DNA from 3 places in the Paenibacillus odorifer genome. Region 1 is predicted to be linked to each of the others. Evidence: riboswitches for the same ligand, from Rfam matches in the RefSeq annotation. Region 1 holds a riboswitch; each other region holds the start of a gene.
The links. A riboswitch is a leader RNA that binds a small molecule or an ion and turns the genes downstream of it on or off. The one in region 1 is predicted to bind cyclic di-AMP.

Region 1 (3,280 bases):
ATCTGGAGCGAAGTACAATCAGGCGTACGCCTGGATTCCATTCCTCCCACCGTTGCTCCATCTTATGAATGTCTTCTTCATCAAAGCCTACATACACAGCAACAACATTATCTGTTAGAGACTTCGCATAGCTGATGGAATGTAATACAGCACGTGTAACCCCTGCAACAGGAACAACTACAGTACTTCCTTTAATTATAGGTTTATCAGTAGCCGGACATATACGCAGTTGATCCGCAGTGTTCAAATAGTGCTTATGAATACGGTGGAACACGAACATTACAGCAGGTAAGAAAATGAATGCCATCCATACGCTTGAGAATTTAGTAATAATAAATATAAGCGTAATCGTCAATGTAGTCAGCATACCGATGGTATTTACAACAAATCTTTTCACCCATCCAGCAGGTCTTGTTTTGATCCAATGCACCATCATCCCCAGTTGGGATAAGGTAAAAGGAATGAACACGCCTACCGCATAAAGTGGAATCAAACCTTCCGTATTCCCATGGAATGCAGCCACAAGTATGATAGACATAACTCCTAGAAAAATAATGCCGTTTGAGAAGCCCAGGCGGTCACCACGGACCATAAATGCGTGTGGCAGATATTTATCTTTTGCAAACATAAAGGCAAGCAGCGGAAACGCTGAATATGCTGTATTAGCTGCCAAGAACAAAATCACTGCTGTAATCCCTTGAATGAAAAAGTACAATCCGCCACGGCCAAAGGTCGATTCAGCGATCTGAGAGACAACCGTAGCCTTTTCATCTGGCACAATACCATACCAATACGCCAGCACAGTGATTCCGGTAAACATAAAGCCAAGGATAAGTCCCATGATCATTAGCGTCTTGGCTGCATTCTTCTCAGCCGGTGCTTTAAAGTTTGGGATCGCATTAGATACGGCCTCAACCCCCGTTAGGGCTGAACAACCAGAGCTAAACGCTTTTAATAGTAGAAACAAACTTACATTAGATACGGCGCTGCCTATTTCAGGAACATTCGCATGCGCGCCACCCATTGCATATTTAACGATACCGGAGATAATCAGAACAACAATCGAAACCACAAACAAATACACTGGAATTGCGATGAACGAAGCCGATTCAGTCACTCCGCGAAGATTAATGATTGTTAATAGAACGATAACAGATACAGCGATGAGAACAGTATGATTATGAAGACTTGGAAAAGCCGATGTGATCGCATCCGTCCCTGCCGAGGCACTAACCGCTACGGTAAGAATGTAATCCACCAATAATGAACCCCCAGCGAGCAGCCCTGTCGGAATACCAAGATTGCTCTTGGCTACGATATAAGCTCCGCCTCCTTGCGGATAAGCAAAAATCGTCTGCCGATAGGATAAAATCAGGATGGCCAGCAGGCCCAATACGGCTAATGCAATTGGCAGGGAATACCAGATGGCAGTAAACCCGGCAGCCACCAGTACAATCAGTATTTGTTCCGTTCCGTAGGCTACAGACGAGAGCGCATCAGAAGACAGGACAGCCAGTGCTTTAACCTTGGATAACTTTTCATGATCGAGTTCATTCGACTTCATCGGACGTCCGATCAATAGTCGTTTTACCTTGCTTACCATGGTGGATACAGTTCCTTTCTTTGGGAGCTGAAACGGAATTTCCGTGCGCTGTTTTCATCGGTGGATTTCATAAATGCAGACACAAAAATAAGCATACGGAAATGATCCGCATGCTTATGCATGGTCATTTTCCCACCTTGCTTACGAGGTTAGCTGGCGGATTCGGGCTGTGGTTATAGCCCTACGGTACAGGTCTGTTCGACCCGGTTCCGATTCACCCCATTGGCATGAATGCCAAGTTTGGTTCCCCCGTTTTTCCTAAGAAAATTCAGCGCATATTCAACTTCTCACAAGGTCTAATATTAGTCTACAAAGTGCCTACAGTAAAGCGTTGAAAAAAATGAAAAAAGAATGAAAAAACATCCAATAAGCTCAAATATAGCGTCTTATTGGATGCTCTCTTTCATTATCTTCAATTATCCCTCTAGCCCGTGATTTTAATACCTTTTCAGCTTTTTTGTAACTTCCAAAGCGAAAACTAAAATCCTAAGCTCTCCTCTGCATCTACTTCAATCATTTCTTCTTCCTTACGTCCATACCAAAGAAGGAGACTAATTAGAGCAAAAGCGATTAAAGCTAACAAAGGAATCGTAATAAATCCGAAGTAGTTCAAGTAATCTTTATTACAAGGAACAACAATTGTACAAGGTAGAACTTTACTTAACGCTGGAATCTTCTGTTCCGCATAATGATAGATTGAGATACTGCCACCAATCAAACTTAATGGAAGCACATAAGGAATGATGCGCTTATCTCCACGGAAAGTGGCAATTCCCAACAAAAATAACTGCGGATACATAAAAATCCGCTGAAACCAGCAAAGCTTACAAGGTTCATATTTCAAGACTTCACTTAAATACAAGCTACCAGCTACAGCAACCAAAGAGACAAACCAGGCCAGATAGAGGCAGTTACGCTTGCAAAAAGATAGGAATTTTGTCACTTTGCCTCCACTGCTTTTGCGGCGGTGTTAATTTCAGATGTAATCGCTTCAATATCGAAAGGTTCAGCCGTTTTCACCCCATTAATGTAGAGCGAAGGCGTAGTTGTCACGCCTGCGTCAGTTGCCAACTGAATGTCTTTCTTCAGCTCATCTGCATAAGTTTTCTCTTGGATGTCTTTACGCAACAGATCGTAATCGATCGCTAATTTCTCTTTTTCAGCAAGGCTTATCAAGAAATCCTCAGTGGCCCATTCGTCGCTCTCATCCCCTTGCTGCGCATATACAGCATCATAGAACTTCCAGAATTCATCCTTATTCTGATGGTATACAGACAATGCAGCTAGTGAAGCTGTCTCAGAGTCAGGACCAACGAAAGCCATATTTACAAAGTAAAGAGCTGCTTTTCCCTCGTTGACAAAATCTTGAACAATTTTCGGTTTCATGGAGCCAGCAAACTGGGAACAAGCTGGACATTTGAAATCGCCAAATTCAACAAGCTTAACAGGTGCATCCTCATTACCAATCCTAGGTAGCTCACTGTAATTGAATTCTACCGGTTCTCCTGTAGAGACATTCTTTGCTGCATCTTTCGAAGCTAACATAAACAATCCAACAAAAATGATAACTACTACAGCTATTGAACTAATAACTAAAATTCTCGTTTTCTGCTTCTGTTGCTCCTGTTCTACCCGTCGTTTCTCTTGTTTGCTCAACTGGGGAACATTTGGACTTTT
Region 2 (3,280 bases), 3.2 Mb from region 1:
GCTTGATCGGAATGAGCAATTGCGGGAAATTTCAGAGGTATCGGATATTGTGCGCTCAATAAGCGGAATTCATCGTGGCAGATATCATCTATATTTCCCACAGGATAAGCTGAAAAAAGCCCTTACACGCTTGCCCTCTTCTGTAGCAGAGATTTTTGCAAAATAATACAAATATTTATGGAACTATTGATAAAAACAACAAGGAGTGAGCTTTAAAATGTATCTGTTCGACACACATACACATCTAGATGCGCCTCAATTCGACGAGGATCGCGAGGAAGTTATTGCTCGTGCAGTAGAGGCCGGAGTTAGCAAGATGATCAATATTGGATTTAATCGGGAAACGATCCCTTCAACGATGAAGCTGGCTGAATCTTATGATTATATTTATGCAGCGGTGGGCTGGCATCCACAGGATGCGATTGATATGAAAGAGGGAGACCTCGATTGGATCGCCTCTCTTTGCAGCCATGAAAAAGTGGTGGCCATCGGAGAGATTGGATTGGATTATTATTGGGATACCTCTCCCAAGGATGTGCAGCAGGAGGTCTTCCGCAAACAAATCGGACTAGCCCGTGAACTAAAAATGCCAATCTGTATACATGACCGTGATGCTCATGAAGATGTTGTACGGATTTTACGGGAGGAAAAAGCAAATGAAATTGGTGGCGTGATGCATTCGTTCTCAGGCAGCTGGGAAACAGCAAAAATGTGTCTAGACCTTGGATTTCATTTGTCATTTGGAGGACCGATAACGTTCAAAAATGCCAGAGTGCCTAAAGAGGTGCTTGCACAGACGCCATTGGACCGATTATTGATCGAAACAGACGCTCCATATTTGACTCCACACCCCTTCCGTGGCAAGCGAAATGAGAGTGCTCATGTGAAGTTAGTAGCAGAGGCTGCGGCTGAAATTAAAGGGTTAACATGGGAAGAATTGGCTAAAATTACGTATGCGAACGCACTGGAACGATTTGGGATTGTCTGAAAACAGGAGTAAAACGGGTGAAAAATAGAGAATAGCCGATATATTAAACTTTTTTAATATAAAAACGGCTGATTATTACAATATTTTAACCATATATTTGCTTAAACGTGGTTGAATCGTCCTTTACAACATGCATCAAAACAGGATATCATCTTTTCAGTGATGTGAGCTGTTGTTATTGTGACAGCCATTGATTCATGGATCGTCTCGCTGAGTCTCCGTATGGAGAACGGGGGAACCAATATTGAACTGCCGCATGCCTGTATCTTGAATACGACTAGGAATTGCCGCAGAACAATATTTGATTTCTTCACGTGGTCTTTGGGGTGAATTTAAGGGCAACCGCCGTGAGCGGGTGACCTGAAATAGGGCGTCTCTCTTTCGTCCGAACCCGACAGCTAACCCCGTAAGCGCAAGTAAGAGAGGCAACCTCGTGCACAAACATTCCCGCGTATTCTGACATCGGAGAAGCCACGAAAGAGTCCTCAAGAGAACTCTTTTTAGGCTTCTTTATTTTTGAATAAACTGAATGTTGCCCGCATACTGTTATATAACAGGTGTGGGAGTAGCTGTGCCGAGCAGGCGATCCATGAGCAGGAGACGCTAAGTTAATACGTGCGTATCCTGTGACAATCTCAAATAGTTTCGTCAAAGAAATTCAGTCCTCATGATATACAAATTGACGACGAGGCTATGTAAGGAGGATGGAGAGAATGGGCTTATTCCAACCAGAGGTATCCCATGATTCGCAGTCATCCAGCAGGTCTTTCGCATTACGGTGGGAGCAAGTAAATACTCGCGTACTTTTACTTGCAGGTGTGATTTCAATCGCAATCGCGCTGTTAATTCTGCTGTACGTACACGGTCAAAGTAACAAACAATTTGTTTTAGTAATAGACGGGCAAACACAGACACTTGAAACGCGAGAAGCACTTCTTGGTGATGTGTTGGAGAAAGAGCAAATTTCGCTGCAGCCGCATGATGAATTATCTTTAGGTCTGAGTGATGAAATAAAAGACGGTGACCGTGTCGTTATCAATCGTGCGCAGAAATTTAGCCTTACTGCGGACGGAGCAACAAAAACGTTATATACGACCGAAGACACCATCGGTCAGGCGATTGACAAACTGGGTATCAACCTAGAAGGCTATGATAAGATTTTTCCTTCGTTAGACACCACCATCTCTGCTGACATGGAGATTAAGATCGTTCGTATCAACAAGCAAACGGTACAGCGAACAACTAACTTACCTTTCCGTGTTATTAAGACAGCAGATCCCTCCCTTACTGTGGGAACAGTTAGAGTGGCACAGGCAGGCAAACCAGGCGTCATGGTTCAGCATATTGAAAAGATCTATCAAGACGGAGAACTGGCCTCTATGCGCATGATCGGCAAGGAAGTACAAACGGTAACAAAAGATAAGATCATTGCCGTTGGTACTAAAGCACTTCCTAAGCCTACTGTAGTTGCTAAAGCTACAACAACTTCCAAATCAAGCACTACCTCCAAAACGACTAAAGTTAGCGCTAAGACTAAGAACGTCACAAGCAAGGCTGGCGTAGACTTTGAGTACAAGAAGATGATTAAGAACGTCTCCATGACAGCTTATTCGTCAGAAGAGCCAGGAATAGGTACTAAAACTGCCTCCGGAACACGCGTAACGGAAGGTCGTACAATTGCAGTAGATCCGAATGTAATTCCTATTGGCTGGTGGGTTTATATCGATGGGCTTGGATTCCGCCGTGCAGAGGATACTGGCGGTGCCATTAAAGGCAATAAAGTGGATGTCTATTATGATTCCCTGAGCCATGCTCGTAATTTCGGCCGTAAATCACGTACCGTATATGTGATTGGACCTGTGAAACCAGAGCTTAACTAGAACTGAAGCTTTTGCAAAAAATCCTTTGATAAGCTATAGTGATGATAACCGTTAAGGAACGCTGGATGATCATTTCGTTGATCGCAGAGCAACCGCTCATCACTTATACATTCTTTAACCAAAAGAAGAGGAGCGAATCCTCTTCTTTTTGCTTTTTTTGGAAGGAGTCAAGAAATATGATTAAGGAATTAATCGTCGTTGAAGGCAAAAGCGATACCGTAGCCATTAAGCGTGCTGTGGAAGCAGATACGATTGAGACAGGCGGCTCTGCTGTAAACCGGACTGTAATTGCGAAGATTGCGCTAGCTATGGAACGCAGAGGGGTTATTATTCTTACGGACCCGGACCATGCTGGGGAGCGAATTCGTAAAATCGTTTCAGCGAAGGTGCCGGGCTGCAAGCATGCTTTTAT
Region 3 (3,280 bases), 3.1 Mb from region 1:
GTAAGCGTGGATAGAGAATAACTGAGGGTCGAAGTTATCCTGACGATATATTTTATGAAGCTCTGTGAAGGTGCGGATAGTAACCTTGTCTGCCTCATTAGATTGTTCTAATAACATGGAACTGAGTACGTAGACTTCATTAGTATACTTTTGAACACACTCTGCAAATTTAGCACTGTAGGTGGACACGGGAGGTAAGGGGTCAGGCATGGTGAACACGATCCTTTCAGAATGAGAGATTTGCTTGAATCTATAATATAGAAAAGTAAGAGATGGATTTATTGATAAGATCGGCGGTGTCTGGTTCCGGGCAACTGTGTTTCTGCTGGGAGGCAGTGGAAAAAGCTTTGGAAGGTTTGTAGTAGAGCCGTTCACTTCTGGAATTGCTCCCCCCAGCTGCAACACTGTACAGACGCCCTTGCTGAATATGCCCTGCCAAGGATTTACCCTGGAGCTTGGCCTTTAAATCCTGCAAAGCACCCTGAACTAGCTCAAGCTTAACCTGCTCCCAATCTGAACCTTCGCGGCGGACCTTATCCAGCGCTTCCTCAAGACGGCAATGACAGATAGCCCGTAAAAAAGAACTCCATTTAATGAGATCGAAATTTTTGGTGTTGGCAGAGATTAGACAAGCCCCCCAACTGCAACCTCCCTTACAGGTGAGCTTCAGAATACCATAACGGCAGCCTTCAGCCCCTTCCATTCCATAGTGAATAGGCTCGGGTTCATCCAATACAAATACTTCAATGCGGGATAGTCTGCGCTGGTCCATAGTAGGGTTCCTCCTTAGATTTCCAAAAGCTTTAAGTCTACATGATGAGTGACACTAGCCTTTTCTACACAAGCGAGCATTTCCATTTTATTCTCACAGACTGCGGTATGCTCTAGCCATAGTCGGAACTTCTCTTTCCGTATAACAGATAGATGTAAGGGAAAGGTGCTGCGGGATCTCAAGACATACCAACCGGCGCTTACATCTTTCCAAGGCTCCTTGAAGGCTGTAAACCACGGGAGTTTTTGATGCGATGACCAATCCTGCTGCTGTTGTTGTTCTCGAATTTTTTTATATATTTCATATACAATCTTAGAGTCTAAACAGTCTTTACAAGAAGAAGGTGTACTGAATTGGCGAAGGGCTTGGATCTGGTTCTGGCCAAATGCATAACCTACAATGTATCTGTGATTATTTTCTTCGAACCACAAGGCCCCGAAACAAACGTAATTTAGACTTATCGGCTCAAGCAGCCCTTGATGTATCCCTAAATAATAGTGCTTCAAAACATTCACCCCATCCAGCGTGCTATCACCTAACAGGCTCAGGTAACGCAAAAACCGCAGCAAGAGGAGGACCTCTGCTGCGGTTTTGGATTACAGGCAGATATACCTGGGCCAAAGCGTGGCGGATCAAGGGTCTCTCTCTTTACGCTTACGAGGTTAGCTGTCGGATTCGGACGGTGAGAGTCGCCCTACCTATTGAGACTTACGCAGTCTCCTTTGGATTCACCCCAAGTAGGCCAGGTGGCCTGATGGTTCCCCCGTTCCCTGCGAATGCAGGAACTCAGCGTTGATTGTTTTTCATGAATTAGATTCAACCCGAATCATACTCTTTTCAAGATTTTCTGTAAAAAACGGAAAATGTTCTTTTAGAGCGATTTTAACCATATCCTGCCGACTACGACTGAAAAACGAGGTAAATAGGTATTTATGGCGTGTTATCGCGCCTCTTTCTCGCTCAACCTCAGCTTCTTGCGTTTCAACCTATAAAGGGAATTTGCAGTATTTTCACCCTAAAAAGGTGAATAAAATCACATGGGTTATAGATAGCGATTAAACGCTTGAAACTCGAGTAAACAAGAGATATAGAGAGATTAGATATCAAGTAAGCGCTATCTAATGGGAAAATAGTTTTTAATTTGCATTATTTTGGCATCATTCAGGTTTTACAAGTCTTCGTGCATAAGAGTATGATTACTCCTGTTTCAACGACAATCGAATATTTGATCCGCTTAATTTCCGATAAGGAAAGCGGGGGAACCAACAATCGGCAGCCGATGTGAGAGTCGGAAGCTGATTATGGGGTGAATCCTGTAGAGGGTGCGAGTGAGCTCGCATCTATACAGGTAGGGCGACTCTCACCGCCCGAATCCGACAGCTAACCTCGTAAGCGTATGGAGAGAGGATGAGTGCAATGTGACCGCTAGCGAGCCACAGAGGAGATCCTTTGTGGCTTTTTGCTGTGCTCTTAGAAGCAAAGCATTTATGGAGGCCTCCCCCAAGAGGTCGCTAAATTCATCATTAGCGGTATTTGTAAGGCAGCGTCTAATGACGTGACACAACCGAGCTTTAGGTTGTGCCCGAAAATGACGATAGGTCAACATCCTTTCGGAGATTTTCGTTGCCTCCTTGTTGTAAATGAGCAGGAGGAGAAAAAAGAGATGACGGATCAGAATGAATATGTGCTTGTATGTGCGCCTACAAAGGCGGGAGAACATTTCATTAAACTTCTGAAGTTCAGGGGTATTAAGATGGCGGGATTAACCAACAATCTGGCTGAGAAAGCTTTACTAGAGGAGCTCGGAATCGAGCAGGTTATTCTAGTGGATACCCGCCATCAGAGCACTTGGTTTCGCCCATCGTTCCCGGTAGGCAGGGTATATCTGTTTGAGAGCAGCTTTCCGCTTTGCTGCCGCTATATTCAGATGTGCCGTACCTGGACGACACAGCCAATTTTTGTGATTACAAGTTCTATAAATCCTAGATTGGTCTATAAAAGACTTGGTGCGAGCTATGTAATCTATTCCCATAGTGGTGATGCTGATTTTCTAATCGATAGATCACCTCATCAAGGATAATGGAAGGAGTGCGGAAGATATGATGGATCTGTATATGGTGGCTTCGTTAGCTGTAATTTACGGGTTATTTTATGGCTTTATGCGCTGGTGCGCAGGTGTAGTTGAGGATACGGGGAGGGATAAGCTGTGATTCTAGTAATCGCTGTTACCCTACTGTTGTTTATATATCTGGTTTACGCGTTGATTCATCCTGAGAAATTTTAAGGAGGGGCATTCATGGGCATTTTGCAAATAGTCGTCGTAATTGTAATTCTCATCTTGTTGGTCAAGCCGATGGGGACGTATTTATATCATGTATTTTCTAACGAACCAAATCGTACGGATCGCTGGTTTGCAGGCACAGAGAAAGGTATTTATAAGCTGATCGGCCTGAAAAAACGGGACGGAATGTCCTGGAAGAAGTATGCACTCAGCTTTGTTTTAACTAA

Region 2: linked by a shared signal. The riboswitch ahead of PODO_RS00190 (resuscitation-promoting factor) and the one ahead of PODO_RS15935 (APC family permease) in region 1 are both predicted to bind cyclic di-AMP.
Region 3: linked by a shared signal. The riboswitch ahead of PODO_RS02615 (hypothetical protein) and the one ahead of PODO_RS15935 (APC family permease) in region 1 are both predicted to bind cyclic di-AMP.

Annotation. Positions count from the first base shown of each region.
Region 1 is NZ_CP009428.1:3,677,400-3,680,679, forward strand. It holds gene PODO_RS15935 (APC family permease) at 1-1,603, opposite strand, end outside; cyclic di-AMP (ydaO/yuaA leader) riboswitch at 1,728-1,887, opposite strand; gene PODO_RS15940 (disulfide oxidoreductase) at 2,082-2,546, opposite strand; gene PODO_RS15945 (DsbA family protein) at 2,543-3,280, opposite strand, start outside.
Region 2 is NZ_CP009428.1:40,970-44,249, forward strand. It holds gene PODO_RS00180 (HD domain-containing protein) at 1-166, shown strand, start outside; gene PODO_RS00185 (TatD family hydrolase) at 218-988, shown strand; cyclic di-AMP (ydaO/yuaA leader) riboswitch at 1,187-1,416, shown strand; gene PODO_RS00190 (resuscitation-promoting factor) at 1,702-2,868, shown strand; gene rnmV (ribonuclease M5) at 3,045-3,280, shown strand, end outside.
Region 3 is NZ_CP009428.1:595,817-599,096, forward strand. It holds gene PODO_RS02605 (hypothetical protein) at 1-189, opposite strand, end outside; gene PODO_RS29815 (hypothetical protein) at 251-772, opposite strand; gene PODO_RS02615 (hypothetical protein) at 787-1,341, opposite strand; cyclic di-AMP (ydaO/yuaA leader) riboswitch at 1,410-1,574, opposite strand; cyclic di-AMP (ydaO/yuaA leader) riboswitch at 1,994-2,183, shown strand; gene PODO_RS02620 (hypothetical protein) at 2,436-2,852, shown strand; gene kdpF (K(+)-transporting ATPase subunit F) at 2,979-3,056, shown strand; gene kdpA (potassium-transporting ATPase subunit KdpA) at 3,069-3,280, shown strand, end outside.